3 regions of the Vibrio sp. R10-SG3-ISO3 genome follow, and region 2 is predicted to be linked to each of the others. Evidence: riboswitches for the same ligand, from Rfam matches in the RefSeq annotation. Region 2 holds a riboswitch; each other region holds the start of a gene.

Region 1 (10,711 bases), on a different contig from region 2:
AAGGTACAGTGGGTATCGGCCATGTTCGCTACCCAACAGCAGGAAGCTCAAGCGCGTCTGAAGCGCAACCTTTCTACGTGAACTCACCATTTGGTATCACACTAGCTCACAACGGTAACCTCACAAACGCACACGAAATTCGCGAAAAGTTGTTCGAGAAAGATCGTCGTCACATCAACACCACCTCTGATTCAGAAGTGTTGCTTAACGTGTTGGCTCATGAGATTGATACTGTCAAAGGTAACGTTACCTCTGAAGATGTGTTCCGTGCTGTCACCAATGTGCATCGCGCGATTCGTGGTGCTTACGCGGTGACGGCTATGATCATCGGTCACGGCATGATTGCGTTCCGCGATCCTAACGGCATTCGCCCACTGTGTTTAGGTAAACGCGAGGTTGAAGGTCGCACCGAGTACATGGTTGCCTCTGAATCAGTAGCCCTAGATGCGGTCGGTTTTGACTTTATGCGCGATGTCGCGCCAGGTGAAGCAATCTATGCGACGTTTGATGGTCAACTGCATACTAAGCAGTGTGCGGACAACCCTCGACTCAACCCATGTATTTTCGAATTTGTTTACTTTGCACGTCCCGACTCCTTTATCGATAAGATTTCGGTTTACAGCGCACGTGTAGAGATGGGTAAGAAACTGGGCGACCGAATCCGTGACGAATTTGCTGATTTGGACATTGATGTGGTTATCCCGATTCCAGAGACCTCGTGTGACATCGCTCTACAAATCGCTCAAGCGATTGAAAAGCCTTACCGCCAAGGTTTTGTGAAAAACCGCTATGTTGGCCGCACGTTCATCATGCCGGGTCAGCAGCAGCGTAAGAAGTCAGTACGTCGTAAACTCAACGCGATTCGTTCAGAGTTTAAAGACAAGAATGTCTTGTTGGTTGATGATTCTATCGTACGTGGTACTACGTCAGAGCAGATCATCGAAATGGCCCGCGATTCAGGTGCGAAGAAAGTGTACATGGTCTCTGCTGCGCCAGAGATTCGCTTCCCGAACGTGTACGGCATTGACATGCCAAGCGCCAATGAGCTTATCGCCCATGGCCGAGACAACGAAGCGATCTGTAAGCAAATTGGTGCCGATGAGCTCATTTTCCAGACGTTGGAAGACCTTACGGACGCCGTTGGCCTAGGCAACACAGACATCTCTCAGTTCGAAACGTCGGTATTTAGCGGTGAATACGTAACCGGCGACATCAATCAGCAGTACTTAGACTTTCTTGAGTCTTTGCGCAGCGATGATGCAAAAACGCAACGAGAGATTCAGCAAGAGCTTGCTAACCTAGAGTTGCATAACGAAGGTGCGTAACCTCCACGCCCTCTACGTAAACGTATTTAATGGTCATCCAACGGATGACCATTTTTTATTGCGCCATCCGGCTGCTGTCAGATGACAATAACGTGCGATTACTTTTTGGGTTTAAAGCCGTAATTAGCTGAACACGCGTTATCTCATTTCTGCCCCAAACCGCCTTATTGCTATTACTCAGCAACGAGTTACGCTGCGGAGTTTGTGATACGTGAAGTTATGGCAGACACCAGAACAGCGCTGCACGGAATCTCCCATTTCCAATCAAAAACGATGCCCTTACCCAGAAAATATCACCTGAGTTGTTATGCAAATTCACAACCGGACAGAAGTTTATTGGAGTAGCATCCCATAGTGTTGCTTTCAGGAACTCCTTCGTACCCAAAAACGTAAAAGGCCACCGTTTGTAGCGGTGGCCTGTTTGCTCTGAACTAGAAGGAAACGCGCATCATGTAAATGTCTAATTCACTATTGCGGTACACGCTCATTCTCCTTGAGTAGATATTTTTAGTTTGTTGATACTGCTAACTTTACACCCAGACCAGCAAACATTGTTCCGACAGCACGATCTAACCAGATGCTGAGTTTTTTACTGCTTCTAACTCGTTCAGAAATCTTGTCTGCCGCAAGAACATATGCAGCTTCCACAACGATAGCAACCGCAATAACAAGTAACCCGAGATAGAACAACTGGAATGATACAGAGCCTGCGTCTTCACGAACAAACTGTGGTAGAAACGCCATAAAGAAAATAGCTACTTTAGGGTTTAGAATGTCGATTAGTACCCCTTGCTTAAATGCTTCAAATGCTGTTTCTTTGCTCTGATTTGAGCCATCGGCATTTAACTCAAATCCAGATGATCTAAATGACTGATAAGCAAGATATATCAGATAAGCCGCACCAACATACTTAACAATGCTAAATGCTAGTGCAGAAGAGACTAAAATAGCAGATAAGCCAATGGAAGCAGCAAACACATGGAAAAGCGCTCCGGTACATACACCAATAGCCGATGCTAAGCCTACCTTTTTTCCATTGCTAATTGTCTTCGTCAGGATGTACAGCAGATCAGGCCCCGGAGCGACATTTAGAGCAAAAGCGGTGGTTAGAAACAATAACCAAAAGTTAAAATCAGACATTCTTACCTCAATATATATTATGGAGGCTACTAGAACAGCGATGCAGGATGCAAAGCTTTGGGGGGACACATATAAACTGGCTCACCATCCATCTGTAGCGCTCCATAGAAAACGTGTTTTTGTCATCCTAACGAGTTTACTATGGCAGTGCTGTACCTATTCGATACAACCCCAGCACTACGGGGTGACGCCCGTGGCACTTCGGCATTGACTCCTTTCACTCAGGGTCAATGGTTGTCAACCTAAACTGAGCTACTGATAGGTAATGCGCCTCTACATTGCTGCACTGATTTTCGCCAATACAGCTTTGCAAATGAAGATAAACTATAAGGTAGAATGATTGCAAATATTTTTTGCGTCGCTTAAACCTCCCAACGGAGCTCTGGGAAAATCAATTCGGGCCGAACGAGATTCTGCATACTTTGCGGCGAATTCTGCATATAGAGAATCTAACAATGTAGATCGCAGGTGGAAGATTATGTCCAATTCCGCGCAGACAGACCATCGCTGACAACGGTGGTCTTTGACGTTTTGGGGTACGAAAAGTTATCCGTAATAACCTAAATTAGCAGTGTTCCAGCTAGCAGAAAGAATTACCAACTCATTCATGCTCTGTATCTTTCCCAAAATCTCGATCAATATTTCGTTATGGCAAGTGCACTAATATTACAAATTATCCTTAATTTGCAGGGTCTCTCATATGCTCTAGTTTGAAAATTCTACTAAGAGTTAAGGTAATCTCAGATAAAAGAATTTAAAAACAATAAGTTAAAATAAAATTTAAGAGAGCTATTGACCTGAACCAAGACCCTTTACAACCATTAAATAGCATGGTCTATTTGTATTATTAAATTGTTTGAACTTATCCACAGTTTAACAAAGCCGACGCGATTCAGACCACATTCCAAGGGCGAATCAGTTTTCTCGCCCTCTTGTGTGTTGCTAACCTTGCCTCATACTCAAATACCCTACGAAAGAGATACTAATGAAAAAGTCACCAATTGCATTTATTTTAGGTTCATTACTATTCGCAAGCGCGACAACGAGCCACGCAAGCACAGAACAAGTTACCCAACCGACAGCAGTTATGGTTGATCAAGGTGTTGCTGTTGCTTCTGCACAAGAGGTACTGGAGCTACGCGAGAGCATCAACAACGCGCAAGATGGCGATGTGATTAGCATCAAACCAGGTCGCTATGCCGATTTAGGTCGTGTGACGTTATCAGCGGACAACGTCAAGATTGTCGCTCAAGAGCCTGGAACTGCCATTTTTAACGGTTCAACTCAGTTCTTGATTAAGGGTGACAATAACCTAATTGAGAGCTTAGTCTTCACTGAAGGTGGCGCAACGCTAAGCACTGAAAGTCATGATGCAAACATCATGGGCGTGTTTGGTATCTTTGGTAAAAACAACACCTTAAATAACTCTGTTATCTACAAGTTCAACGACTACGAATACGTAGCGGATGAGAAAGGAAAATACCCTAACATCCGTTGGATCACGGTTGGCGGCGAAAATAACAAGATTACCAACAATACTTTTGAAGGTAAGTACAAGCGCGGCGCGATGCTTGTTGTGGCAACATCAGACAAGTTAGAGAAAACTCTGATCGAAGGTAACATCTTTAAAGACCTGACGGCTTTAGATATGGAGCTGATCGAAAACTCAAACCCGAAAATGGTGAGAACCAACCGCAACGACAGACAAGCGATCCGCGTGGGTGACAGCCACAACTCACTGTTTGATTCACAAAGTATTATCCGCAATAACTACTTCGACAATATCAGTGGTTATGTCGGTAAAAACGGCTCTGGCGAGATCGAGCTTATCTCAGTGAAGGCGAGCGGCATCACTTTTGATGGCAACACAATCAAAAACAGTACTTCGATGATTTCTTTGCGTCATGGCCATAATAATGTTGTGACAAACAACGTGATCTTACCGGGTAACACGGCTAACTCAGGCGGTATCCGTATCTATGATGAGAACCACATAATTGAAAACAACTATATCGAAGGTACATTAGGTAAAGGTACTTACCGTGGTGCTCTTGTGCTGAACACAGGCATCATCGATGTAGCGAATGGCGAAGTGCTAAGTAAAGATTCAACAGACGGTAAAACACTGCAAAAGCAGTGGACACCAAAAGACGTTGTTGTTAAGAACAACACGCTAGTAAACAATACACAAGGCATCTTTGCGAGTAATGCGATTCACCGTGTGAGCTTAACCAACGATGAACGTGTTGAAACAATCTTCCCAGCTGTTAATACGCTATTTGAAAACAACCTGTCTATCGCAACTGAAGATGGTACAAACGCATTCCGACAATTTGAAGGCGAAAAATTCCAGATGGTTGGTTCTAAGTTTGTGAACAATATCTTCTATGGTCAAATCGAAGGCTTAGACCAATTGCCTGAGGGTATTACTACAGACGCACCAGCAATGGAGCGTGACGAGCAAGGTCTATTGAAAGCGGTGGGTACAGTAGGTGCGTCTAACCTAACAGTACTAAATGAAGAAATGGTTGGTTCAACTATCGTTATCAACTAATCGATTTCCATAATTTAATTTGGTTCGTTCAGCCATCTATTCTCTGAACGGGCCGGCCATCCGGCTGTGACATATTCACCATTCACAAAGATCTGAACGTAAAAAAGCCCAACTTATTTTAAGCTGGGCTTTTTTGAATTTGGCTCCCCTGCGGGACTCGAACGGGCCGGCCATCCGGCTGTGACATATTCACTGTTCACAACGCTCTGAACGTAAAAAAGCCCAACTTATTTCTAAGCTGGGCTTTCTTGAATTTGGCTCCCCCTGCGGGACTCGAACCTGCGACATACGGATTAACAGTCCGCCGTTCTACCAACTGAACTAAGGGGGAATTGCTCTAAAGCGAGCGGAATATTAGCAGTACCAGAAAATCTGTCAAGTTTCATTCTGCGTAAAAACGCAAAAATTAATCATAAAAAAAGCTTTACTTTTCTGTAGCCCTTGCGGCATTTGGGCTCTATTTACTTATCCACCAAAATTGTGGATAAGTGTGTGTATGAGATCTGATCAAGTAATATTTCCGTCAAAATTAATGCCTTTACTCTAATTTGTAACGTGAAGAGTTTGGGTTACAACACCTTGTTCTATCAGATGATAATCGAGAAAATGCCTGAGAAACAGCGAGATCTTAGCCTGTGTATAACAAAAAGAGAATGTAACAAATTAGCTTGAAATGTGAGTAAGCTGTGGAGTAAAAGAGAGGAGTTTTAGGAGTAGATTTCCTTTAGGGGGAGGAATATTAACAGGAATGAATATCATGATCTAGAGTAAATTCTACAGATAAGAAAAATCGGTAATTTATTTTTCTCTCGCCTATTGAGTCTGTATATCTATACAGCCAAAATAGACGAAATTGTCTCACGGTGTACATGCGTATGAATAAAGTATTTGATCTGGTCTCAGACTATCAGCCATCAGGGGATCAGCCAACCGCGATCAAGCAGTTACTCGAGGGCCTTGATGCAGGGCTTGCCCATCAAACACTGCTCGGTGTTACGGGCTCTGGCAAGACGTTCACACTGGCTAATGTGATTGCTCAAGCACAAAGGCCAGCCATTCTACTTGCACCGAATAAAACACTGGCTGCGCAGCTGTACGGAGAGATGAAGTCGTTTTTCCCTAATAATGCTGTTGAGTATTTCGTCTCTTACTACGACTACTATCAGCCTGAAGCCTACGTACCCACCACCGACACCTTTATTGAAAAGGACGCCTCGGTTAACTCGCACATAGAGCAAATGCGCCTGTCGGCCACCAAAGCGCTACTTGAGCGTAAAGATGCCATCATCGTCGCGTCGGTGTCTGCGATCTATGGTTTGGGCGATCCTGAATCCTATTTGCAAATGATGTTGCACATCCGTCGCGGCGATGTGATGGACCAACGTGACATCCTACGTCGTTTGGCCGAATTGCAATACAGCCGCAACGACGTTGCGTTCGAGCGCGGCCAATTTCGAGTGCGTGGAGAGGTGATCGACATCTTCCCGGCTGAATCGGATCAAGATGCGGTACGGATTGAGATGTTTGATGATGAGATAGATTGCATCAGCGTGTTTGACCCGCTCACGGGTGTGGTGAAACAGCGAGACCTACCGCGATTTACCATTTATCCCAAAACGCACTACGTTACCCCTCGAGATCGTATTTTAGATGCGATAGAAAAAATCAAGGTAGAGTTGGAAGGGCGTAAGAAAACGTTGCTGGAAAACAACAAATTGCTTGAAGAGCAGAGGATCTCCCAGCGTACTCAGTTTGATATAGAGATGATGAACGAGCTGGGTTTTTGCTCGGGGATTGAAAACTACTCCCGCTACCTCAGTGGTCGAAATGAGGGAGAGCCGCCGCCGACCTTGTTTGACTATCTACCGCACGATGGCTTGTTGGTGATTGATGAATCGCACGTTACAGTTCCGCAAATCGGCGCGATGTTCAAAGGGGATCGCTCACGAAAAGAGACCTTAGTGGAGTTTGGTTTTCGTCTGCCTTCGGCGCTCGATAATCGTCCATTGAAGTTTGAAGAGTTTGAATCATTGGCACCGCAAACCATTTTTGTTTCAGCGACGCCAGGTAATTATGAGCTAGAGAAATCGGATGGGGAGATCGCCGATCAGGTCGTTAGGCCGACGGGTTTGCTTGACCCACAACTTGAAGTGCGCCCCGTGGCGACTCAGGTGGATGATTTACTGTCAGAAATTCGTATTCGAGCGGCGAAAGATGAACGTGTGTTAGTCACGACGCTGACCAAGCGAATGGCGGAGGATCTCACTGAGTACTTGAGCGAGCATGACGTTAAAGTGCGTTATTTACACTCAGACATCGATACGGTGGAGCGGGTCGAGATCATTCGCGATCTGAGACTTGGCGAGTTTGACGTCCTAGTGGGTATTAACCTTTTGCGAGAAGGGCTCGATATGCCGGAGGTCTCTCTCGTAGCGATTTTAGACGCCGATAAAGAAGGCTTCTTGCGTTCAGAGCGTTCCTTGATTCAGACCATAGGCCGCGCGGCGCGAAACATTGAGGGTCGAGCGATTCTGTACGCGGACACCATCACCAAGTCGATGAAGAAAGCGATGGACGAAACGAATCGACGTCGCGAGAAACAGCAAGCTTACAACGAGAAAATGGGCATAGAGCCACAAGCATTAAAACGTAATATCAAAGATATTATGGAGCTAGGTGATATCACGAAGTCGAAGCGTCAGAAGAATCAAAACGCCGTGCCTTTGTCCAAAGTCGCCGAGTTGTCTCAATCCTATGGCAATATGAGCCCACAAGAGTTAGAGAAAGCGATCAGTCAGCTCGAAGCGCAAATGTATCGTCATGCGCAAGAGTTGGAATTTGAGCTTGCTGCTGAGAAGCGTGACCAAATTGACAAGCTGAGGCAGCAATTTATTGCCAACAGCTAATCCCAGATCACAAGACAAAAAAAAGCCAACAGAAATCAGTTCTATTGGCTATTCTTGTGAATACTTTGTTCACTAACAACGTCAGTTGGCTAGGTGACCCATGAGGGTCACAGTATTTATTGCATCTAGCGTGCCAACTTTTAAAGCGTGATTTTCATTCAATTACGTGCTTTTTAGGTGATAAATTTGCAAAATGCAATGCGCAATGCAATCATTTAGTCGAATGCAAAATAAAAATAGACGGCTAGGCAATGAATACTCAAAAATCCAAATACCTACTCATGGTAGAAGATACGGCGTCCGTTGCGGCGCTCTATCGCTCGTATCTCACGCCGCTGGGGATAGACATCAATATCGTCGGCACTGGGCGTGATGCGATTGAGAGCCTCAATTTTCGCACACCGGATCTCATCCTACTCGACTTAAGACTTCCCGATATGACGGGGATGGACGTATTAACCGCGGTGAAAGCGAAAGTTCCGGATGTCCCTGTTATCTTTATGACTGCCCACGGCTCGATTGATAGCGCGGTAGAAGCGATGCGTCTTGGCGCGCAAGACTTTATGATTAAGCCGTGTGAAGCTGATCGCCTGCGCGTAACCGTGAACAACGCGATTCGTAAAGCCACTAAGTTGAAAAACGAAGCCGATAACCCGGGAAATCAGAGTTATCAAGGGTTCATCGGCAGTAGCCAAACCATGCAAGCTGTCTATCGCACCATAGACTCTGCCGCAACCAGTAAAGCGAGTATTTTTATCACTGGTGAGAGTGGCACAGGTAAAGAAGTGTGCGCCGAGGCTATTCATGCCACCAGTAAACGTGGCGATAAGCCCTTTATTGCGATCAACTGTGCGGCGATTCCTAAGGATTTGATTGAGAGTGAGCTGTTTGGCCACGTGAAAGGGGCGTTTACGGGCGCATCAACCGACAGGCAGGGCGCCGCAGAGCTGGCCGATGGAGGAACACTCTTTTTGGACGAGCTGTGCGAGATGGATCTAGACTTGCAAACCAAATTGCTGCGTTTTATCCAGACCGGTACTTTCCAGAAAGTCGGGTCGTCTAAAATGAAAAGCGTGGACGTGCGTTTTGTGTGTGCAACTAACCGCGACCCTTGGAAAGAAGTGGAAGAGGGGCGTTTTCGGGAAGATTTGTACTATCGCCTGTATGTGATCCCATTGCATCTCCCGCCACTGCGTGAGCGTGGCGAAGATATTATAGAGATTGCCTACTCGCTGCTGGGTTTCATGTCCAATGAAGAAGGGAAAGACTTTGTTCGTCTGGCACCGGATGTGGTCGAACGTTTTAAACGTTATGAGTGGCCGGGCAATGTGCGTCAGCTGCAAAACGTGTTACGGAACGTCGTTGTGCTTAATAATGGCCGCGAGATCACCTTAGACATGTTGCCGCCGCCGCTAAACCAACCGGCGACCAATGAAATCCGAGTCTCTTTACCGCAACCGGAGACGATTTCAGTGCATGAGATTTTTCCGTTATGGTTGACTGAGAAAAACGCCATTGAGCAGGCGATCGCCGCATGTGATGGCAATATCCCGAAAGCCGCAGGGTATTTGGATGTCAGCCCGTCAACGCTCTATCGAAAATTACAAGCGTGGAACGCTAAGGAAAGCTAATGGAACCTGTTTTGAATCAGGCTAAAGTCGATAAGTTGGCCGATGAAATCGGCCAAGAGAACGTCCCCGTGCTATTAGACATCTTTTTAGGGGAACTGAGCAGTTACATTGAGCATCTCTCCGATGACGGTGCAACGGACGTGTTAGAGTACCTTAAAGAGATCAGCCACGCGTTGAAAAGTAGCGCCGCCAGTTTTGGCGCCGATGCCCTGTGTCATCTCTCTACGCAAATAGATACCAAAGCCAAAACCGGGGCGGAGTTGGACGTAGAGCAATCAAAGCATGCCATGATTACTCTGTTGCACGAGACCAAGCAAAGTTACCACTCGTTATTGGTCAACTAAATGTTCAATGGCGCGCTGCAATTTCACTCGGTCGTGACGCCAGTCGCGATTGGGTGAGGCAAGGGGCGTCGTCACACAGTTCCACTCGCTGAGCTCAGGGTGAGGCGTATCACCGAGCACCACATCAATCCTACGCCCTTGGCATGCGCGTTCACACCATTCGAGCTTTTCCTTTAAGGACATTTTCCCCGCAGGACCATGCTCCTTGGATAAGTTTTCGACGAAAATCAGTGTCGCTTTGCGATTGAGCGCGATGGCTTTGCTTAATTCAGGCAGCAGCAGCGGGGGCATAATGCTGGTCAGAAAACTGCCAGGGCCAAGTACGATTGCATCTGCCTGTTCAATAGCGAGGACGCCCTCTTTCGTCGCCGGTACCTCTGGCTCTAAGTCTAAACGAATCAACTTATCTGGCATTTCATCGACACTGGTTTCACCGGTGACCCAGCGTCCGTTAGGTGCAAGGGCTTTCAAGTCAGAAGGGTGCTCTGACATGGGGATGATATTGACATCCACTTTAAGCATATTGCGAATGAGATTGGTCGCCTCCAGTGGGCGTACGGACAGGTTATCCAGTGCCGTGAGCATAAGATTGCCAAGGTTATGACCATCGAGCTCTCCCGCGCCTTTGAAGCGATATTCGAACATCATTGAGCTGATGGAGGGTTCGGTGATCAATTGGTTGATACAGTTACGAGTGTCGCCCCAGGCAATGCCGCCTTGGCAGTGGCGAATGCGCCCAGTTGAGCCACCGTTATCTGTCGTCGCCACGATCCCCGTGGCGTTACTACCGAAATCTTTTAGAGCCGCCAAC
Region 2 (10,711 bases):
TCATCAAAATCCATCGGTGGCTCATTGTACTGAGGTTTTGGCTGTTGCGCTTGCTGCGGCTGAGCGTATTGCTGAGAAGGCTGGCTCGCTTGCTGTGCCGGTTGTTGCGGCTGACCCCAACCTTGCTGCTGTGGCTGGCCCATACCTTGACTAGGCGCACCGCCTTGAGCACGGCCACCTAGCATCTGCATCACGCCATTGTAGCCTTGTACAACCACTTCCGTCGTGTAACGGTCTTGACCACTTTGATCTTGCCATTTGCGTGTTTGCAGTTGACCTTCAATATAGACTTGAGAGCCTTTACGCAGGTACTCACCCGCGACTTCGGCCAACTTGCCAAACAGTGCCACACGGTGCCATTCCGTTTTCTCGCGCTGCTCACCAGTTGCTTTATCACGCCAGCTTTCAGACGTTGCAATTGTGATGTTTGCCACTGCGCCACCGCTAGGCATGTAACGTACTTCCGGGTCACCGCCCAGGTTACCGACTAAAATTACTTTGTTTACTCCGCGGGTCGCCATGATTCGCTCCGTCCAAATTTGAGTGTTGATACCTAAATAGCACATTAGAATAACACGCTTTGACGCGCTGATAAATTTCTATCCCAAGATTCTCTTCACGAGAATCCGTCATCAAGAATTCCTTATCAAGATGGACACACTGCGAGCCCGCGCCAATCCCACGCCGATATTCTTTCGAGCAAACTCACGTCAGATTGCTGCTGAGCTATCCATCGATTACTTTTGCGCTTGAAGCGAGACGCAAAGCGACGGTCTCAAATCGCACTTGATGCGGTTTTGTACCACGCTAACGACTCGATTCACCGATTCATAGGTCTGCCATGCCCAAATCGTCTTACGCTCGCACACTGCATTTTATTTGCAATAACAAAAATGACCCACACCCGCATATCGATGATATCCAACGGGCGCTACGAATGACCATCCATCGTATGGAGCCATCAGAGCTAATGTTGGCCCTGCAACAAGAACGCCATCGGATTTTGATATTTGACTACCAATTTGTACATCAACAACAAGCGCAAATCGAAGCGCTACCGCTTTTGAACAAACACTTTGAAGTGATTTTGATTAACTTGTATCAGCGCCTTTCCACCGATGAATTATTGACGTTTGGACATCTCAAGGGTCTGTTTTACTGCGACGACTCCCCAGAGGTCATTGCCAAAGGCTGCGCGGCAATCATTAATGGTGAAAATTGGTTACCTCGCAAAGTCACTGCACAATTGCTCTATCACTATCGCACGGTGATGAGCAGCCAAACGGCGACAGTGGTGCTCGACATCACCATGCGCGAGCTAGAAATTCTGCGCTGCCTTAAGAGTGGTGCGTCCAATGCACAGATCGCCGAGGACCTGTTCATCAGCGAATTCACGGTAAAATCGCACCTCTATCAAGTGTACAAAAAAATCAAGGTGCGAAATCGAGTCCAAGCGATGGAGTGGGCCAAAGCCAATCTCTGATGCCGCGGTCACCCTCCACAGACGAGCTAACACCCGCACATTTCTGGACCGACAAGGAACGCTTTTATTCGCCATTTCCCACAGTCATGGTAAGGTATCGGCCATCAATCACATCGCAAAGTGTGATTACGTCGTTCACGTCAGTTCTTACGGCGCTCACAGGGTTAAAAAATTAAAAAAAGGGTATTACTCATGATTAAAAAGTGCCTCTTCCCCGCAGCGGGCTATGGGACGCGTTTTCTTCCTGCCACCAAATCCATGCCAAAAGAGATGATGCCAGTGGTGAACAAACCACTGATCGAATACGGTGTCGAAGAGGCGATTCAAGCGGGCATGAACGGCATGTGCATCGTGACAGGCCGTGGCAAGCACTCCATCATGGATCACTTTGATAAGAACTATGAGCTTGAGCACCAAATCAGCGGCACCAACAAAGAAGAGTTGCTGGTCGATATTCGTGACATCATCGACAGTGCTAACTTCACCTACATTCGCCAGCGTGAAATGAAAGGCCTTGGCCACGCGATCCTCACCGGGCGTGAGCTGGTTGGCGATGAGCCATTTGCCGTTGTTCTCGCGGATGACTTGTGTGTTAATGAGCAAGAAGGCGTACTGGCACAAATGGTCGCGCTATTTAAGCAGTTCCGCTGCTCAATTGTTGCTGTACAGGAAGTGCCAGAAGATGAAACCCACAAATACGGTGTTATCTCTGGTGAAATGATCAAAGACGACATCTTCCGCGTTGACGACATGGTAGAGAAACCAGAAAAAGGCACAGCGCCAAGCAACCTTGCCATCATCGGCCGCTATATTCTCACTCCAGACATCTTTGAGTTGATCGAAAATACTGAGCCAGGCAAAGGTGGCGAAATCCAAATCACCGATGCGCTGCTCAAACAAGCCAAAGCAGGCTGCGTACTGGCCTACAAATTCAAAGGCAAACGCTTTGACTGTGGTAGCGTCGAAGGTTACATCGAGGCGACCAACTACTGCTTCGAAAACCTCTACCTAAAAGACACCAAAACCTCTGAGTTAGGTAAACAAGCCACAACCAAAGAGAGCTAATCTCTCTAGATTCAGTGCGAGTAGGCCTCCCCTACTCGCCCTTTTTTTTCCCTCCCTACCATAAACTCAAAACTAGGAACTAGGAACTAGGAACTAGCACCTCCAAACACTGTTCTTCCATCCAGTATTTTATTTGCACATTGCTCACACTATGTAATACTTGTGCCACTATTTTTTGCCCTGAGTGATAACAATGGATCAGATAGAAGTCCGCGGTGCGCGCACCCATAACTTAAAAAATATCAACCTCACCATCCCACGCGATAAGCTGATTGTCATCACTGGCCTATCCGGTTCAGGTAAATCCTCTCTGGCGTTCGATACGCTTTATGCCGAAGGGCAACGACGCTACGTAGAATCACTCTCGGCGTACGCACGTCAATTTTTGTCCTTGATGGAAAAGCCCGACGTCGACCACATTGAAGGTCTCTCTCCTGCCATTTCCATCGAGCAGAAATCCACCTCACACAACCCTCGTTCAACCGTCGGCACCATCACTGAGGTCTACGATTACTTGCGTCTGCTCTACGCACGTGTGGGTGAGCCGCGCTGCCCTGACCATCATGTTCCACTCGCCGCGCAAACCATCTCACAGATGGTCGATAAAGTGTTGGCGATGCCAGAAGGGACAAAACTGATGCTGCTGGCGCCGATTGTCAAAGAGCGTAAGGGCGAGCACGTCAAAACGCTGGAAACCTTGGCAGCGCAGGGGTTTATCCGCGCCCGTATTGATGGGGAAACCTGCGATTTATCCGATCCCCCAACGCTAGAACTGCACAAGAAACACACCATCGAGGTTGTGGTCGATCGCTTTAAAGTGAGAGCCGACTTGCAGCAGCGCTTAGCCGAATCGTTTGAAACCACCCTAGAGCTGTCGGGCGGGATTGCAGTGGTCGCGCCGATGGAGGGCAATGACGAGGAGATCGTGTTCTCTGCTAACTTTGCTTGTCCGCATTGTGGCTACAGCATGCAAGAGCTTGAACCGCGCTTGTTCTCGTTCAACAACCCAGCCGGCGCCTGTCATACCTGTGATGGCCTTGGCGTTCAGCAATACTTTGACCCTGCACGCGTGATTTTGGATGAGTCACTCAGTTTGGCAGAGGGTGCTATCCGCGGTTGGGATCAGAAAAACTACTACTATTTCCAAATGCTGACGTCGCTCGCCAACCATTATCAGTTTGACCTGAACGCACCCTTTAAGTCTCTGCCAAAGAAAATTCGCGATGTGATTCTCACCGGCTCTGGCAGAACGGAAGTGGAGTTTAACTACATCAATGATCGCGGGGATATTCGCGTTAAACGTCATCCGTTTGAAGGTATTCTCAATACCTTGGAACGCCGCTATCGCGATACTGAATCTAACTCGGTACGCGAAGATTTGGCCAAGTACATTTCAACCAAAACCTGTAGCAGCTGTGACGGTAGCCGACTGCGCCTTGAAGCGCGCAATGTGTTCATTGGCGATACGACGCTGCCGGAAATTGTCGAACTCAGTATTGCCGATGCACAGACCTTCTTCCATGAATTGACTCTGGAAGGTCAGCGCGCACAAATTGCCGAGAAAGTGATGAAAGAGATCAACGACCGCTTGCAGTTTTTGGTCAATGTCGGTCTCAACTACCTCAACCTATCCCGCAGCGCCGAGACACTCTCCGGTGGTGAAGCGCAACGGATCCGCCTTGCCAGTCAAATTGGTGCCGGTTTAGTTGGCGTGATGTATGTACTGGATGAGCCTTCGATTGGTCTTCATCAGCGTGATAACGAGCGCCTGCTCAAGACGTTGACTCACCTGCGCGATCTTGGCAACACCGTGCTCGTCGTGGAGCACGATGAAGACGCCATCCGTATGGCGGATCACGTGATTGATATCGGTCCGGGCGCGGGCGTTCATGGCGGCAATGTAGTGGCAGAAGGCACCATGGAAGAGATCATTGCCAATCCGAACTCTCTCACGGGCCAATACCTCAGCGGTCAAAAGCAGATCCGAGTTCCAACGGAGCGCACGCCTAAGGATCCGAAAAAAGTCGTGCAGCTCATTGGCGCGACGGGCAACAACCTCAAAGATGTCACGCTGGAGATCCCTGTTGGGCTGTTTAGTTGCATCACCGGGGTGTCTGGCTCAGGCAAATCGACCTTAATCAACGATACGTTCTTTAAAATTGCCCACACCGAGCTCAATGGTGCGACGACCGCCACACCCGCGCCGTATAAAACCATCAAAGGGCTACAACATTTTGACAAGGTGATCGACATCGATCAAAGCCCGATTGGTCGCACTCCGCGCTCAAATCCAGCGACCTACACCGGTATTTTTACACCCATTCGTGAGCTGTTTGCTGGCACACAGGAGTCACGCTCTCGTGGTTACAAACCGGGCCGGTTCAGTTTCAACGTGCGCGGCGGGCGTTGTGAAGCTTGCCAAGGTGATGGTGTGATCAAGGTGGAAATGCACTTCTTGCCAGATGTGTATGTCCCTTGTGACGTCTGTAAAGGCAAACGCTACAACCGCGAAACCTTAGAAGTGCGCTACAAAGGCAAAACCATTGACGAAGTGTTAGAGATGACGGTCGAAGACGCACGAACCTTCTTCGATCCAGTTCCTGTGATTGCTCGCAAGTTGCAAACCTTGATGGATGTGGGCTTGTCTTACATTCGCCTAGGTCAAGCGGCCACGACCCTCTCCGGGGGGGAAGCGCAGCGCGTTAAATTGGCGCGTGAGCTCTCTAAGCGCGATACCGGCAAAACACTTTACATTCTCGATGAGCCGACCACAGGTTTGCACTTCCACGATATCGAGCAGCTGTTGGCCGTGTTGCACCGCCTGCGTGATCACGGCAATACCGTTGTGGTGATTGAGCACAACCTCGATGTGATTAAAACTGCAGACTGGATCGTCGATTTGGGGCCAGAAGGGGGGCAAGGCGGCGGTGAAATTATTGCAAGCGGAACACCGGAAGATGTGGCCTTAGTCGAAGGCTCACACACAGCGCGCTTCCTTAAGCCTATGTTAAAGTAAGCAATAGTAGTAAAAGTGAATAAAAAAATAGTAAAGTAAACGGGCTGGCGTGCTTCTTAGTGCCAGCCCGTTTTATTTGCTGGAAAGGAACACTATGGCAACCACCCACGTGGCAGGCACGCAGCTTCAAGCACGCACACAAGCTCGCCCTCTAACGAAACCTTTCTTGGCTATGATTGGCCTAGTCTACCTTGTCGCGATGCATTTCTTCATGCCGAACCCAGGCGGTTCAGGCTTGGCCCTTGCCTTTAACCCACCCACTTGGCTGCTGAGCTCAGTCGCCATCGCTCTTGGGCTTTATCAAGTTGGGACACGTGGCCAAATTCGTTACAACAAATTGACCATAGGTCTGTTTCTTTGTTGTGTGATCATGACCGTGCCCGTGCTCTATCCGCACTCTGAGCTGTCGTTGTCGGTCGCGCGATTAAGCGGATTGTGGGCCGGTTTTTTGCTGTTTGCCGTGCTGCAACAATTTCGTTTTAGTAACCCTCAGCGTCAAAGGCTGTTGTGGTTTGTGGTTATCGCCGTGTTCATTGAGGCCTTGTTTGGCTGGGTACAGTACCTAGTACTCGAACCCGGCAATCCCTTTGGCTATAACACCGACGCCAATCGTCCTTACGGCATTTTTCAGCAACCAAACGTCATGGCGAGCTTCTTAGCCACAGGGCTTGCGCTGTCTGGCTATTTTCTGACCCGTCAACCCATTAAATATCAAAGAAAAGTCAGCCATGTGGCGCTACTCTATCTGGTACCGGCCATCGTGCTGCCCCTACTGGTAGTGCTCGCCTCTCGGACGGGTTGGCTCAGTGCGCTACTGGTCGTCGTGCTGCTGATCCCTTATTTGATGCGCTTTGCCACCAAAAAACGCACCGTCGGTTGGCTCGTCTCTGTGCTTATTGGCGTCACCATTGGCTTAGGGACCACGTTAATCGGTGAGAACAACACCCTAGCAGAGCGAAAGGTGAATCTAGAAGGGCCCAGACAATACACCTTCCCTCAGACGCTCGATATGCTGATTGAAAAGCCATTTACTGGCTATGGTTACGGACGTTTTGAAGCTGAATACTTGGTCTATACGGCGCGTCAACATCAGCTCAACGCCAGTTACCCGCCTGGGCTTGCATCAATGGATCACCCACACAACGAAACCTTATATTGGGGCGTAGAGGGGGGTGTGCTGCCGATTTTGGCTATGTTGATCGCGGCCATTTTGGTGCTGTATCGTATCTACGCAGCGAAGAATGGCACACGTTTGGCGATTTTCTCGCTCTTTATCCCCATCGTGCTCCACACCCAATTAGAATATCCGTTTTATCACTCAGCGATTCATTGGCTAACCTTTATCTTATTGATTTACTGGGTCGACCAACGTAAGCGCGCCTACCGATACGCGCGATTGAGCATCGTATCGCAGACCGGGCTGCGCGTAGCAAGTTTGGTCTTGCCGCTGGTGACGTCGTTTTACATGGTCACCACGTTGCACACCAACTACATATTGACGCAGTTTGAGCTCTCCAAACCAAAAGATCCAGATATCCTTAACCGAGTCAGTAACCCGATTGTCTGGCAGGAGCGTTTTGACTGGGACATCTACAGCACCTATCTCAATATTGGCCTGCACCAGCAAAACCCTGAATTTATTCAACCGTACGTGGATTGGTCGCTGGGCGTGATTACCCACAAACCAAGACCGGCATTCTACAACAACTTAATTCTGGCCTACCAAGGTTTGAATGACAGTGAAAAGGCGGAACAAATCCGAGCCGAAGCGCAATTCCTGTTTCCTCGGCGCGATTTCTCAGACGTGCAATACGTGCCACCGACTACCGACGCACTGCTTCGTACAGACGAAGAATAAAAAGAAAACAAAAAGTAGATAAGAAAAGGCTCTCCGAACTGGAGAGCCATCTGCAATCATTAACAGGGCAAATTATTCGCCGAGCGACTCTAATCCGAGCGACTCTATCCGAGCGACTCTTTAAGCGCTTGTAAACAGAGTGCGACGTTCTCCTCCCGCGCACCATAGCCCATTAGGCCAATCCGCCACGCCTTGCCCGCCAATGCGCCAAGCCCGGCACCAATTTCCAGATTGTACGTATCAAGGAGGTGACTGCGTATTTGGGCTTCATCAATCCCCTCAGGAACATAAATCGCATTCAGTTGCGGCAAGCGTGCGGACTCTTCCACCACAAACTCAAAGCCGAGCGCCAATAAGCCGGTCTTGAGCTTGTTGTGCATCTGCTGATGGCGACGCCACGCGTTTTCTAACCCTTCATTTTTGAGCATCAGCAAAGCTTCATGCAGTGCATAGAGACTGTTGACGGGCGCTGTGTGGTGGTAACTACGCTTGCCCTCTCCACTCCAGTAACCGAGTACCAAACTTTGGTCTAAAAACCAACTTTGCACCGGGGTTTGACGGGCGGTGATTTTCTCAATCGCTGCACTGGAGAAGGTCACAGGAGAGAGGCCCGGCGTACAAGAGAGGCACTTTTGACTGCCCGAGTAGACCGCATCAAGTTGCCACTCATCGACTTTGAGTGGCACGCCACCCAATGACGTCACCGCATCGACGATCGACAACACATTGAACTCTTTAGCAAGCGCGCCCAGCGTCTTCGCATCACTGCATGCCCCTGTCGACGTTTCTGCATGGACAAACGCGAGGAGCTTGGTATCAGGATGCGCCTGCAACGCATCACGAACTTTCTCTACCGAGACCGGCGTTCCCCAGTCATCATCGACCAGCACCGCTTCACCGCCGCAGCGCACCACGTTTTCTCGCATGCGCTCGCCAAACACGCCATTGCGGCAGACGATGACTTTGTCCCCCGGCTCAATCAAGTTAACAAAGCAGGTCTCCATACCTGCACTGCCTGGTGCCGAGACAGCAATCGTAAACTCATTGTTGGTCTGAAAGGCGTATTTAAGCAGCTGCTTGAGTTCGTCCATCATCTGGATAAAAAGCGGGTCAAGGTGGCCCACCGTCGGGCGGCTCAAAGCTTGCAGTACCTGTGGGGAAATATCGGATGGACCAGGGCCCATCAAAATACGGCGAGGGGGGATAAAACTTTGGTAAGTCATTGGCAACTCCTTTTGAATCATGAGGGTGTTCTTGTTGTTATCTCTTCACCATAATCGAATTCATCCAGCGCAGCAATGCGCAAAAAGTCGACAGGTCATACCAGTCTCACAAACCGAACCTATCGTCTTTAACCCGTAAATTTCGCATTGACATTAAGAGGATAAACACGTTCAATGCGAAAGCGGTGGCAAGACAATTCGTCACCCTGTTGTACAAACAATTATGCTTTTTGCAGAAGAGGAGCACTACCCAGGTAGGCATGTTGTGGAGCCACAATTCCAAAACAACATTCTGAGGGGGAGTAGTGCCGAGGTAGGCTTATATTGTGGTTTAAGTCTGTCGGTTGACTTGGGTTGAGTCCCATCAACTGTCATCAGCGCTGTCTGGTGATGAGCTTCTGAGGTCGTACTCCATACCTACCTCTACTCTCGCTCATCCTCACCTCACGCAAAGGAAAGACTCAATATTCAGGAAGTTGTGGGAGAAATGCCGTGAGCAATTTTAACGTTGCTAAATTTGGTGGGACAAGTGTTGCAAACTTTGAAGCGATGAGCCGTTGTGCGGCGGTCGTTGAGAACAATCCAGAGACAAAACTGGTGGTCAGCAGTGCCTGTTCAGGGGTAACAAATCTATTGGTCGCGCTGGCGAACGGCGTACAAGATCAGCAGCAACGCAGCGATATTCTGACTCAGCTCGCTGAGATTCATGATGCGATTCTTAATCAACTCAATGATCCAACCCATGCGGCGAGTGAAGTGTACAGTCTGCTTGATACGGTCACCAGTCTTGCGGAAGCGGCCTCGATTCAAGCCAGCAATAAGTTGACTGATCACCTTGTTGCGTGTGGTGAACTGATGTCGACCCACATTTTAACCCAACTAATGATTGAGCGCGGCATCAACGCGGTACGCTTTGATATTCGTGATGTACTGCGCACTGACAGCCACTTTGGCCGCGCAGAACCGGATCTTGCCGCCATTCGAGAGCTTGCCAGTGACACCTTGCTGCCACTGTGCCGCGAGCACGTTGTGGTGACACAGGGCTTTATTGGTTCCGATGAAGAAGGCAACACCACTACCCTTGGCCGTGGTGGCAGTGATTACAGTGCGGCTTTGATTGCCGAGGCAGTGCAAGCCTCTGGCTTAGAAATTTGGACTGATGTACCGGGAATCTACACCACAGACCCGCGTATTGCCCCGAATGCGGCACCGATTGCAGAAATTAGCTTCAGCGAAGCGTCAGAGATGGCGAATTTTGGCGCCAAGATCCTGCACCCTTCGACCCTAGTCCCTGCTCTGCGCCATGATATTCCGGTGTTTGTCGGTTCCTCTAAAGCGCCAGAGCAAGGCGGTACTTGGATTCGTCATCAAGTGGAAAGCTCACCGCTGTTTCGCGCCCTAGCCCTACGTAACAACCAAACCATGGTGACGCTGCGCAGCGCGAAAATGTTCCATGCTTACGGCTTTCTAGCCAAAGTGTTTGAGATCTTGGCCAAGCATAAGGTCTCGGTCGATTTGATCACCACCTCTGAAATCAGTGTCTCATTAACGCTTGATCAAACAGGTACCTCTGGCGGTGCGCCATCGTTACCTCAAGCTGCGCGTGAAGAGCTTGAAGAGCTGTGCAGCGTGAAAGTGGAACACAACCTCTCCGTCGTCGCCTTGATTGGTAACAACATGAGCGAGAGCAAAGGCTATGCAAAACAAGTATTTGGTACACTTGAAGACTTTAACTTACGAATGATTTGTTACGGAGCTAGCCAGCACAACCTCTGTTTCTTACTGCGTGAATCAGAAGCCAAACAAGCGATTCAGAAGTTGCATGTCGAGCTGTTTGAGCGCTAACAGCACTATAAATACACATCAGCGACGAAGCACTCTCGTGTTTCGTCGCTGAAGCATTGCTACGTCAAATAGTGAGGCTTATTCGCCCGCCACTTTCATTGACTCAAGCAAGATAGAACCGGTTTGAATCTGCGAACGGGTTTCCACATCACTGCCGACAGCCACTATTTGGTTGAACATCTGCTTGAGATTACCTGCGATGGTCACCTCCGAGACGGGGA
Region 3 (10,711 bases), on a different contig from region 2:
AGAACATGCTGTAATCCGACAGTTAGATAATCGTCAATTAAGGCTTCAATCGTCACGCCTGAATCTTCTTGCCAGCCGGAGATCGCCACCTTGCGTACACCTTGATCATCGATATTGATGTCGAGCGCTAAGACAATTCTCTCCGCACCGTATTTTTCCATCCAACCTTTGACCAGTTCCGGTTGCTTCACCGCTGTGGAACCAACCACGACGCGCTCAGCGCCGGCTTCAAGTAAATCCACAACGTCTTGCTCACTGCGCACGCCGCCGCCAATTTGAATTTTTGCAGGGGTACTGGCTAACAGTTTGGCAATCAGGTCTAACTGACGCGCACTGGTATCTTTAGCACCAGTCAAATCCACCAGGTGCAGCCAGTTGGCGCCAGCTTGGTGATACAGATTAAACTGCTCAGCTGGATCCACTTTGTATTCGGTCACTTGGCCGTAATCGCCCTGATAAAGACGAACGACCTGACCTTCTATTAAATCGAGTGCTGGAATAATCACGAAGGTTATGTCCCTATAATGCTAAAAAGTTTTCAATCAGTTTTGAGCCGGCTTTCGATGAGCGCTCTGGGTGAAATTGCACCCCGTAGTAATTGCCACTTTGCACCGCAGCGGTAAAGGGTTGGCCATACTCACACTGAGCGATGGTGTAGTCGCCGACAGGCATCGCAAAGCTATGGACGAAATAGAAATACTCTCCCTCTTCAATCCCCTTAAACAGTGGGTGATCTGGGGTGGCCGATACCGTATTCCACCCCATGTGCGGGAGCGGAAGATCACCCGTCTCCATCAAGCGTACTTCGCCATCACAAAGACCGAGACACTCAACCGCATTTTCGCCTTGCGTGCCTTTCTCTTGGGAGAGTTTGCCAAGCAGTTGCATACCTAAACAGATACCAAGCAGTGGCTTTTCGACCCGTTTCACCAAATCAATCAAATCACGCTCAGCAAGGTTTTTCATTGCTTCGCTTGCCGTGCCAACACCGGGTAAGAACAGCTTATCCGCAGCGAGCACCACATCAGGATCTTTTGAAATCGTCACGGATTGACCTAGGCGCTCAATAGCGAACTTGACCGATGAGACGTTGGCACAGCCAGTATCGATGATAACGACGTTTTGCTTTGTCATAGTCTCTCTCCTTACAACACGCCTTTACTGCTCGGCAGTTCATTGCCTTCCACTTTAATAGCTTGACGCAGAGTGCGACCAAACGACTTAAACAAGCTTTCGATGATATGGTGATCATTATCGCCGGCTGAAGAGAGGTGCAAGGTACACGCCAATGTATCGGTCAATGAGCGGAAGAAGTGCACCACCATTTCAGTGGATAAATCGCCGACCTGATCGCGGCTAAACTTGGCATCAAACTTCAAGTAAGGTCGACCAGAGAGATCCAACGCGCACTGCGCCAGACACTCATCCATCGGCAAGCTGAAACCAAAGCGGCCAATCCCACGTTTATCGCCCAACGCTTCTTTTAGTGCTTGGCCCAACGCCAGTGCAGTGTCCTCAATGGTGTGGTGATCGTCGATGTGCAGATCGCCTTCCACCTGACATACCATTTGGAAGCCGCCGTGCGTCGCAATTTGGTCTAGCATGTGGTCAAAAAAGCCAAGACCAGTGCTGATGGCGTTGCCACCTTGCTCATCGAGATTAACCTTCACTTTGATGTCGGTTTCTTTGGTGGTTCTCACCACTTCAGCAACGCGAGCATTCACGGTGAGCTCTTTTAAGATTTTCGGCCACCCCATGGTTGCTGGGTGGTATTGGATGCCGCGAATCGCCATGTTTTCCGCCAGTTGAAGGTCGGTCGCGCGATCGCCAATGACCACAGAGTGCTTGAAATCCACTTTGCCGCCTTGAAGGTACTCTTTGACCATACCCAATTTCGGTTTACGGCACGAACAGTTGTCCTCTTCAAAGTGAGGACAAATCAATACATCATCAAACTTCACACCCTGAGAGGAGAAGATTTCCATCATCATGTCGTGCGGCGCATCGAAATCCGCTTGCGGATAGCTGTCTGTGCCTAGGCCATCTTGGTTTGTGACCATCACCAAGCGATACCCTGCGTCTTGCAGCGCAAGCAAACTTGGGATCACATACGGCTCTAGCTTGAGTTTGTCTAAACGATCGACTTGAAAATCAACCGGCGGCTCGACGATTAAGGTGCCGTCTCGGTCAATGAAAAGAATTTTTTGTTGTGTGCTCACTCGAACTTCCTTATCTCAATCTTAAAGGCGCCCGCCACAGCCAGCGCCCATTTGTTTCTTTATTGCGTGTCATCACGCGCTGTAGTAGTTGCGGATAAATAGTAGTTACGGATAAAACCGAGTGTCTTCTCGCACTCATCTCGACTACCAATACTGATGCGAACGCAATCCTCAATCGGCGAATTGCGCAAAATAATGCCAGTGTCCCACGCCGCTTTAAACAGTGCATCACCATCGGGGAATTTCACCAACAGATAGTTGCCCCACCCCTCGAACACCGTTAAACCAGCAATGGTCGACAGGCCCGCTTGCAAATACGCGCGATTGGCATTGAGGTCAAGCACTTGGAACTTGGCTCTAGCAAGCCCTGCCTCTGAGAGAGCTTGGGTGGCAATTTCCGCCACTGGCACAGGCACTGGGTATGGCGCGATCACTTTCAGCAAGACGTTGATCAACGCCTCATTCGCCAAGGTAAAGCCACAGCGCAGACCGGCAAGGGCAAACGCCTTGGACAAAGTGCGCAAAATAGCCAAATTGGGGGACTGAGCCAGTAAATCGACCGTCGATGCTTCTGGACAAAAATCGATGTAAGCTTCATCCATCACAACAATAGCGCGGTCTTGGGTCATCTCAAGCAGTCGGACGATGTCTTCACGCTTAACCAAATTACCGGTTGGATTGTTAGGGCTGCAAACAAAGACCAGTTTTACCTTGTCTAAGTTGGCTTCAATGGCGCTGAGATCCAGTTGCCAATCTTGAGTCAACGGCACCACTTTTTTCTCCACACCAATGGTTTCCGCTGAAATAGCGTACATTCCGTAGGTAGGTGGACAATATAAAATGGCGTCTTCGCCCGGCTCACAAAATGCGCGAATCAGAAGCTCAATACCCTCATCCGCACCGCGCGAGGTCAGCGTTTGTTCAGGTTTCACCCCCGCGTAAGCGGCGTAAGCGTTAATCAACTCAGTAGGTTGGCACTCACTGTAGCGATTCAGGCGGGCGAAATCCATCTTATACTCATTGTTGAACGGCGACTCGTTGGCATTGAGCCACACATCGCCACTGCCGCCAATACGACGTGCTGACAGGTAAGGGGTCAATTGCTGAACTTGTTTGCGTGCTAGCTTTTCCATCTCTTACCCTTGCTTCTGAGCCAATTTTTCTACACGAATGGTAACGGCGCGTTTGTGCGCATCCAGTCCTTCTGCTTCCGCCATGGTCACGACGGTCGGCGCAAGATTTTTAATCCCTTCCTCTGAGAGCTCTTGCACCGTCATACGCTTGGAGAAATCCGCCAATCCTAGACTTGAATAGGTGCGAGTGTAACCATAGGTAGGCAGAACGTGGTTGGTGCCCGACGCATAGTCGCCCGCTGACTCAGGAGACCAATCACCAAGGAAAATCGATCCAGCGTTATCAAGAAGAGGAAGCAGTTCACGTGGGTTCTTGGTCTGTACGATCAAGTGCTCTGGGCCATAGTAGTTCGAAATAGAAACCGCCTGAGTGATGGAATCAGAAATGATGATCAAACTCGACGCCAGTGCTTTTTCTGCAATAGAAGCGCGAGACAGTACTTTGAGCTGACGCTGAACGGCATCCGTCACTTGATCGGCAATCACTGGCGATGGCGTGACCAGCACCACTTGTGAGTCTGGGCCGTGCTCAGCTTGGCTCAAGAGATCCGCAGCAATGAAATCTGGGTCGGCGGTCTCATCAGCGATCACTAACACCTCAGAAGGGCCCGCTGGCATGTCGATCGCGGCACCGCGAAAATCGTTGCTCACTTGGCGCTTAGCTTCTGTGACGTACGCATTACCAGGGCCGAAAATCTTGTCCACTTTCGCCACGGTTTCTGTTCCGTAAGCCATCGCAGCAATCGCTTGACCACCACCAACATTGTAAACTTCATCGATACCACACAGCTTCGCCACGTAGAGGATTTCATCTGCGATCGGCGGTGGTGAGCAGAGTACCACTTTACGACAACCCGCAATCTTAGCCGGTACGCCGAGCATTAATACGGTCGATGGCAGTGGCGCACTGCCACCTGGAATGTAAAGACCGACTTTCTGAATCGCTCGAGTCACTTGTTCACACACAACACCAGGTTGCGTTTCAACTTTAATAGGCTGTGGCTTTTGGGCTTTGTGAAACTTAGCGATATTGGCGTACGCTTGCTCAAGCGCTTGCTTCATGGTTTCGCTTAAGCGCTCTGACGCCGCCTCAATCTCTTGAGTTGAGACTCGAATCGACTCTGGTTTGACGCGATCATACTTTTCCGTCAACGCCAATAGAGCAGCATCGCCTTGCGTTTTTACTTGTGCGATAACCTCAGACACCGCAGCGGTAATATTCGCCCCTTCGGTAATGGCAGGGCGCTCTAAAATGGAGTCTTGCTGAGATTCACTCAATGATTGCCAAACAACTGTTCTCATCGCCCTTACTCCATCATTTTCTCAATTGGCAGTACTAGGATTGAGCTAGCACCAAGCTCTTTGAGTTGTTCCATGGTTTCCCAGAACAAGTTTTCGGTACTCACAAGGTGAACGGCCACTTTTTGTTTATCAGCAGAGAGCGGCAAAACGGTTGGATCTTCTGCGCCAGGAAGGAGCGATTTGATCTGCTCAAGTTTGTCTGCTGGGGCGTGCAGCATGATGTATTTCGACTCTTTCGCTTGCTGAACGCCTTGCATACGAGTCAATAGCTTATCAATCAGTTTGGTTTTATCTTGTGCGAACTCACCTTTGCGCTGAATAAGGGTCGCTTTTGATTGGAAGATGACTTCCGCTTCTTTTAAGCCGTTCGCTTCTAAAGTAGCGCCGGTAGACACTAGGTCGGCGATGGCATCAGCAAGGCCAGCACGTGGCGCGACTTCAACAGAACCGGTCAGCATACAGGTTGAGAACGGTACGCCTTGCTCATCCATGTAGGCTTTTAACAATTGTGGATAGGTGGTAGCGATACGCTTACCGGCCAAATCTTGCGGGCCGTTGTACTCTTCATCCTTATCGATCGCAATAGAGAGGCGGCAGCCACCAAAATCGAGACGGCGCAATGTCACAAACTCACTAGGCTCACCCAATGCTTTGCGGTCTAGGCGGACTTCTTCCAATTCGTTTTCGCCAATGAAACCAAGATCAACCACACCGTCCATGATCAAACCTGGGATATCGTCGTCACGCACAAGCAGCAAATCGATTGGCATGTTCTCTGAGTGAACCACCAGCTTTTCACCCATGACGTTAAATTTCACACCGCACTTTTTCAGCAGTGCTTGGCTCTCTTTACTTAGACGACCTTTTTTCTGAATGGCGATTCTTAGGCGTTGTGTTTGCATGACTCTTGTATCCCTGTGTTCGAAATCTTTCAAAACTTTAGACTTAAAAACTAAAAAACCCTCGGAAGGTTTGTCTCCCGAGGGTCATAAATCATTATATTTGCGATTTTTACCTCCGGGAGTTTCCTATCTCCCGGGTATGCGCACATCTCCCGAAAGACTAGATTGGGTGATGGTGATGATGAATGTTCATTACAAAATTGCGCATACTGAAAAAGCTCTCTTAGCTCGCTTGGTTGATACCCACACTAACCAAGCTCAGGGATCTTTTCAACCTTTAATTTCAACTTTTTCTTATTTGTCTAATACAAATAAGAAAGGAGGCCAAAGCCTCCTTAAAATAATCAATAGAATCTGTCAGTTAGATACGAACTGTCTATCGTTTTAGGACGTCGCACAGCTCGCTAGCTTCGACTTAGACATCATTGAAAGCACCGCGCACACGGCCACAAACGCCACGCTGGCGACCGCAAATGAGAGACCGACCGACGCTGTCATACCGAGAGTGATAAAGCCGACACAAGAGATCGCTGCTACAGATAACGCATAAGGTAACTGAGTCGAGACGTGATCAATATGATTACAACGAGCACCCGTCGAAGACAAGATCGTGGTATCCGAAATCGGTGAGCAGTGATCACCAAAGACCGAACCGGCGAGCACCGCACTCAGCATTGGCAACATCAAGGCAATATCTGTCGCCCCAGCCATATCACCCGCAATCGGCAACATGATACCGAATGTCCCCCAAGAGGTACCGGTTGAGAACGCCATTAGACCCGAGAGCAAGAACAGGATAACCGGCAACCAATGCGGGTTGATGCTACCTTGCGCCAGCGTTGACAGGTATTTACCCGTGTTCATGTCACCAATCACGCTACCAATGGTCCACGCGAAGACTAGAATGAGGATCGCACCAAACATTGAGCGCGCACCAATCCACAGTGTACGAGCAATTTCGATGGTCGCAATGCGTTGCTTAACCACCGTAAACAGCGCGGTTGCCAAACCCACAATACCACCGTAGATCAAAGACAAACCCACATCGGTATTTTCAAAAGCGCCCAGCAGATTAAACGCTTCGCCATCCGCTTTGAGCGCTTGACCACCGGTGTAAAGCATGGCCGCGACCGTTGCAATGATTAACAGCACAATAGGCAAAACCAAATCAAGGACGCGTCCGCCTTCGCTTTCACGAATATCCAGCTCTTCATTGAGCTCGTGCGCTTCTTTGGTGTCGTTCTCTGCATCTTTGTCAAAACCACGGCCTTGAGACGCCGCAATTTCATGGCTGCGCATCTTACCGATGTCGAGACCAAACCAAGCCACAGCAAACACCATCAACAGCGCAAATACCGCATAGAAGTTCATCGGAATCAAACGCACGTAAGCGCCCAACGCGGAATACTCTGTGATGCCATGAGACACTAAGATGCCACCAATGATGGTCATAATGTAGGCACCCCAGCTTGATGCGGGCATCAAGACACACATAGGGGCAGCGGTCGAATCGAGAATATAAGCCAGCTTAGAGCGAGAGACGTAAAAACGGTCCGTGACTGGGCGAGAAATCGCGCCCACCGCCAAGCTGTTAAAGTAATCATCGACAAAAATGAACACGCCCAAAAACGCAGCAAGCAGTTTTGAACCGCGTTTACTTTTCACACGAGACTGCGCCCATTCAGCGAACGCGCGAGTGCCGCCTGAGAGCGTCAGCAGTGCTGTCATCATACCGAGCAAAAGCAAGAAGCCGACAATACTCATGTTCCAAGTATTGAGGCCACCGTCTTCTACGAAAACGCCCGATACGGTTGACGCAAGATAACCCGACGCACTCGAAAACGAATAGTCGTTAAGCAATACGGCACCTAAAACGATACCCACACCGAGAGACACAAGAACGCGACGCGTAATGATCGCAAGACTCAACGCCACGAGTGGTGGCAAAAGAGATAAAGGAGATGAGGCAAAATCAATTAAATTCATGATCTTCAAAAACCAGTAATAAATGGTTAGAGATCTACTGCAGATTAGTCAACCGCACGAGGCCGTTGATAATGTTGAACTTAGCGACAGGGAAGTAGACACTTCACCCAACCCTACAGTAGCGCTCCATAGTTTTACACATTATAGACTATGGCAGTGTTAGCCCTTTCGAGACTAACCCCAGCGAACTCCTTTGATATGGAAGCCCACTTCGGCGAGATAACCTTTCACGCATGCTCATTGGCATCACCCCAACAAACGCTAATATTTTATTCCGCTCCTCTACCGCACAACCAAAATAATCAACCAATGAAACATCAAATTAACAAAGGTTTTACTGTAGTCATGCATTAGGTGGCGCCATTGTACCCATCTAAAACTGCATTTCAACAATTTGGCTCGTTTTGTTGTCACTTTTATTGCTTAGCGATGGTACAAACAGGAAGCCAACTCTCAATTTGATGACAATTCACACTGTGCTGACGTTCAACGCCCGGGACATTAAAAACTCGGTGTTGACTGCAATGCCAAATAGATAGCACTTTCTCCAAGTCGAAATATGTGCTGTGATCGAAATCGTAAAAGAAAACGTATTGAGGTGGTTCATTTGAACTATATCGACATTATAATGCCAACTATTAGGCAAATTCGTTCTCATGCTGATTTCGGCGACTTTTATCTAAACAGTACCATCAGGATAAGAAACGTTTAATAATAGATATGAAACTCTATTATTAAATCTGAGCGTCAAAACAAGACTTAGCCGAATGATCGCTCCAATAAAGTAAAGAAAGGTAAATTTGGCTGACAGTAACAATAAATTTATCGCATTCTGCTAAGAATGGATTGTAATGTTTAAATATCAGGATTAGTATTTAAGAAATACTCTTAAATAAGATAACAATGAGAGATGTTATGTCTGAACTAACAAAAACACTATTAAATATTCGTAGTCTTCGTGCAGCAGCACGTGAACTGACTCTTGAGCAACTGGAAGACGCCCTAAGCAAATTAACGACAGTCTTTACTGAGCGTAAAGAAGAGGAAGAAGCGCAGCGTGCAGCAGCGGCAGAGCAAGAAGCCAAACTGGCTGCCATTGCTGAGCAAATTTCTAAAGAAGGTATCGATATTGATGCCCTTTACTCTGCGCTTGCTGGTGAAACAAAAACCAAAACAAAATCGAAACGTGCACCTCGTCCACCAAAATATAAATACGTGGATGCAAGCGGAGAAACTAAAACTTGGACAGGTCAGGGTCGCACCCCATCTGCTATTCAACAGCAATTGGATGCAGGCAAGAGCCTAGAAGAGTTCCTGATCTAACTTTCGATGTAAGTTAGTTCAAAAAAAAGCGCCTTTCGGCGCTTTTTTCGTTTATCGTTCCCAGTAGGCTTCTTCCAAGCTATCTTCTCGCTCTGGTAAACCTTTCGAAAGACGTGGAGAGTGCTGAACCAATACCTCATAACTGGCACGGTTGGAATACTTACATACTTGTGAAAAGGAAGAGTAAGTTAAAAACGCATGCGCGTGTTTACTCGAGTTGGGCACATTTTCTTTGTGGTATTTATTCGCGGCCATATCGTGCAATAACGCAGACAATGCCGCATCACCGGCGCCATTGGTGTTTTTAATTTTCTCCGGACCACCCATGTATGGTGAAATATGGGAATATACTTTGATCGCTTGATCGCAATTATCTTTTAATGCAGGGCGGCTAAATTCATAACGATTGAATTCCGCAATACTACCTGGCAACAAAGGCAATGACGTTTCACGTTTGGCCGCGTCTTCGGTATAACCGGCCATAAACAAGCCAAGTGGCCCAGCAGTACACAGCACCAAATCGACCCACTCCAAGGCTTTGTCTGATGCCGCAAGCGGGTCGCTCTCCCCAGTGAGCGCATGCGCCTCATCTTCATTCATCGCTACAACGGTGACATGATCGCGCAAAAATTGCTGCCAAAACTGCGGGTCATCTTGGATGACAAACTTAGTCCCTAACGTGAGAACGACCGGTACATCGTGCTTTTTCGCGTACTCAATAGCGCGCATGGTCGCTTCTGGCATCGGATCGCCCGCTTTGCAGCGCACCAAATACGCAGTCAGCACCAGTGCAGAAGCATTTTTAAAGATTTTTTCTGGAATGCTCTCTGGTTTAAGCTGGTTCATCTGCCCTTCACTAATGGCAAAAGTGCGCTCCCCGTCTTCGGTGATCAGCGCGAAGCAGCGTCCAATCGCGCCGTCGACACCTTGCAGATAATTCAAATCCATTCGACTGGAGGTATTGCACAAATAACGATAACCGTAACTGCCGATCTTGATGTCCTGACTCATGACACCAAGCAGCGTCGAACGGTCATCCGCCAACACAGAATAGTTGTGCAAGGTATTGCCAATCGTGCCACCCGCGTATTCATTGGTGATCAAATCATCGCGCTTAAGTTCGTCGTATAACGCTTCGGCCGTCGCATCATCAATCACCAGTGAGTGTCCCTTACTTAACTGGTATTTTTCGATGAGCGTGCTACACACTTTGGCTTCAATATCCACTAAGGTTTGGTCGATACCAATAATGTGGGTGCGGGACATTTTCTTGCTGTCCTGCGCTTGAGTCACTAAAGGATCGCGAGCATGAACCGGGAAGTAATGTTTGGATTTGCGTTGGCCGGGAAATTTCATAATCAGAGTAAAGTAAGGGATAAAAAGTGGCGCGATTCTACCGCGCCCTTATTGGCGCGGCAACTCCCGCTAGCATAGCAAACGTTTGCTCGCACATTTAACCTGGCACAACGTCGATAACGATTAGCGGCGGCTTATTCACCTTCCATAAAACTCAAATCTGGCAATAAATCCAAGTGCTCGGAATAGCGTTTAAGATTAAACTCACCATCGTTTTTCATCACATCAAAAATTTCGATTGAGACTGCGCAAGCCATCATGGCAATTGCTTCGTCTCTTGCTGTGCCCGTCATCATCAAACGCATTAACGTTTCTTTCACTTTGATGGGGTTGCCATCTTGGAGTTGGTTTTCAATCACTTCAATAAGTTGCGTTTCTTGCAGCAGTTCGTCTTGGTGTTCAGTCATGAGGGGTTCACTTAATAATGAGATAGATGAGCCTAGGACTCTTGAATTTCGCCCACTATGCCACAACTAACCCTGCATTACCC

The links. Region 2 has a riboswitch for lysine ahead of lysC (lysine-sensitive aspartokinase 3). Riboswitches for the same ligand answer to the same signal wherever they lie in the genome.
Region 1: linked by a shared signal. The riboswitch ahead of AC6R1A_RS13645 (LysE family translocator) and the one ahead of lysC (lysine-sensitive aspartokinase 3) in region 2 are both predicted to bind lysine.
Region 3: linked by a shared signal. The riboswitch ahead of AC6R1A_RS12455 (Na+/H+ antiporter NhaC family protein) and the one ahead of lysC (lysine-sensitive aspartokinase 3) in region 2 are both predicted to bind lysine.

What each region holds. Positions count from the first base shown of each region.
Region 1 covers NZ_JCBDHE010000045.1:187,225-197,935, reverse strand. The annotation lists gene purF (amidophosphoribosyltransferase) at 1-1,325, shown strand, start outside; gene AC6R1A_RS13645 (LysE family translocator) at 1,833-2,465, opposite strand; lysine riboswitch at 2,553-2,749, opposite strand; gene AC6R1A_RS13640 (polysaccharide lyase 6 family protein) at 3,451-5,019, shown strand; tRNA gene AC6R1A_RS13635 (tRNA-Asn) at 5,275-5,350, opposite strand; gene uvrB (excinuclease ABC subunit UvrB) at 5,895-7,925, shown strand; gene luxO (quorum-sensing sigma-54 dependent transcriptional regulator LuxO) at 8,177-9,556, shown strand; gene luxU (quorum-sensing phosphorelay protein LuxU) at 9,556-9,900, shown strand; gene yvcK (uridine diphosphate-N-acetylglucosamine-binding protein YvcK) at 9,886-10,711, opposite strand, start outside.
Region 2 covers NZ_JCBDHE010000059.1:93,366-104,076, forward strand. The annotation lists gene AC6R1A_RS17875 (single-stranded DNA-binding protein) at 1-521, opposite strand, end outside; gene AC6R1A_RS17880 (LuxR C-terminal-related transcriptional regulator) at 842-1,483, shown strand; gene galU (UTP--glucose-1-phosphate uridylyltransferase GalU) at 1,676-2,548, shown strand; gene uvrA (excinuclease ABC subunit UvrA) at 2,742-5,564, shown strand; gene AC6R1A_RS17895 (PglL family O-oligosaccharyltransferase) at 5,659-7,422, shown strand; gene AC6R1A_RS17900 (pyridoxal-phosphate-dependent aminotransferase family protein) at 7,527-8,645, opposite strand; lysine riboswitch at 8,874-9,051, shown strand; gene lysC (lysine-sensitive aspartokinase 3) at 9,138-10,490, shown strand; gene pmbA (metalloprotease PmbA) at 10,569-10,711, opposite strand, start outside.
Region 3 covers NZ_JCBDHE010000044.1:7,649-18,359, reverse strand. The annotation lists gene hisA (1-(5-phosphoribosyl)-5-[(5-phosphoribosylamino)methylideneamino]imidazole-4-carboxamide isomerase) at 1-506, opposite strand, end outside; gene hisH (imidazole glycerol phosphate synthase subunit HisH) at 520-1,134, opposite strand; gene hisB (bifunctional histidinol-phosphatase/imidazoleglycerol-phosphate dehydratase HisB) at 1,146-2,219, opposite strand; gene hisC (histidinol-phosphate transaminase) at 2,279-3,352, opposite strand; gene hisD (histidinol dehydrogenase) at 3,356-4,654, opposite strand; gene hisG (ATP phosphoribosyltransferase) at 4,660-5,556, opposite strand; His leader region at 5,606-5,741, opposite strand; gene AC6R1A_RS12455 (Na+/H+ antiporter NhaC family protein) at 5,941-7,542, opposite strand; lysine riboswitch at 7,654-7,835, opposite strand; gene AC6R1A_RS12450 (H-NS family histone-like protein) at 8,458-8,865, shown strand; gene AC6R1A_RS12445 (inosine/guanosine kinase) at 8,917-10,221, opposite strand; gene AC6R1A_RS12440 (hypothetical protein) at 10,356-10,628, opposite strand.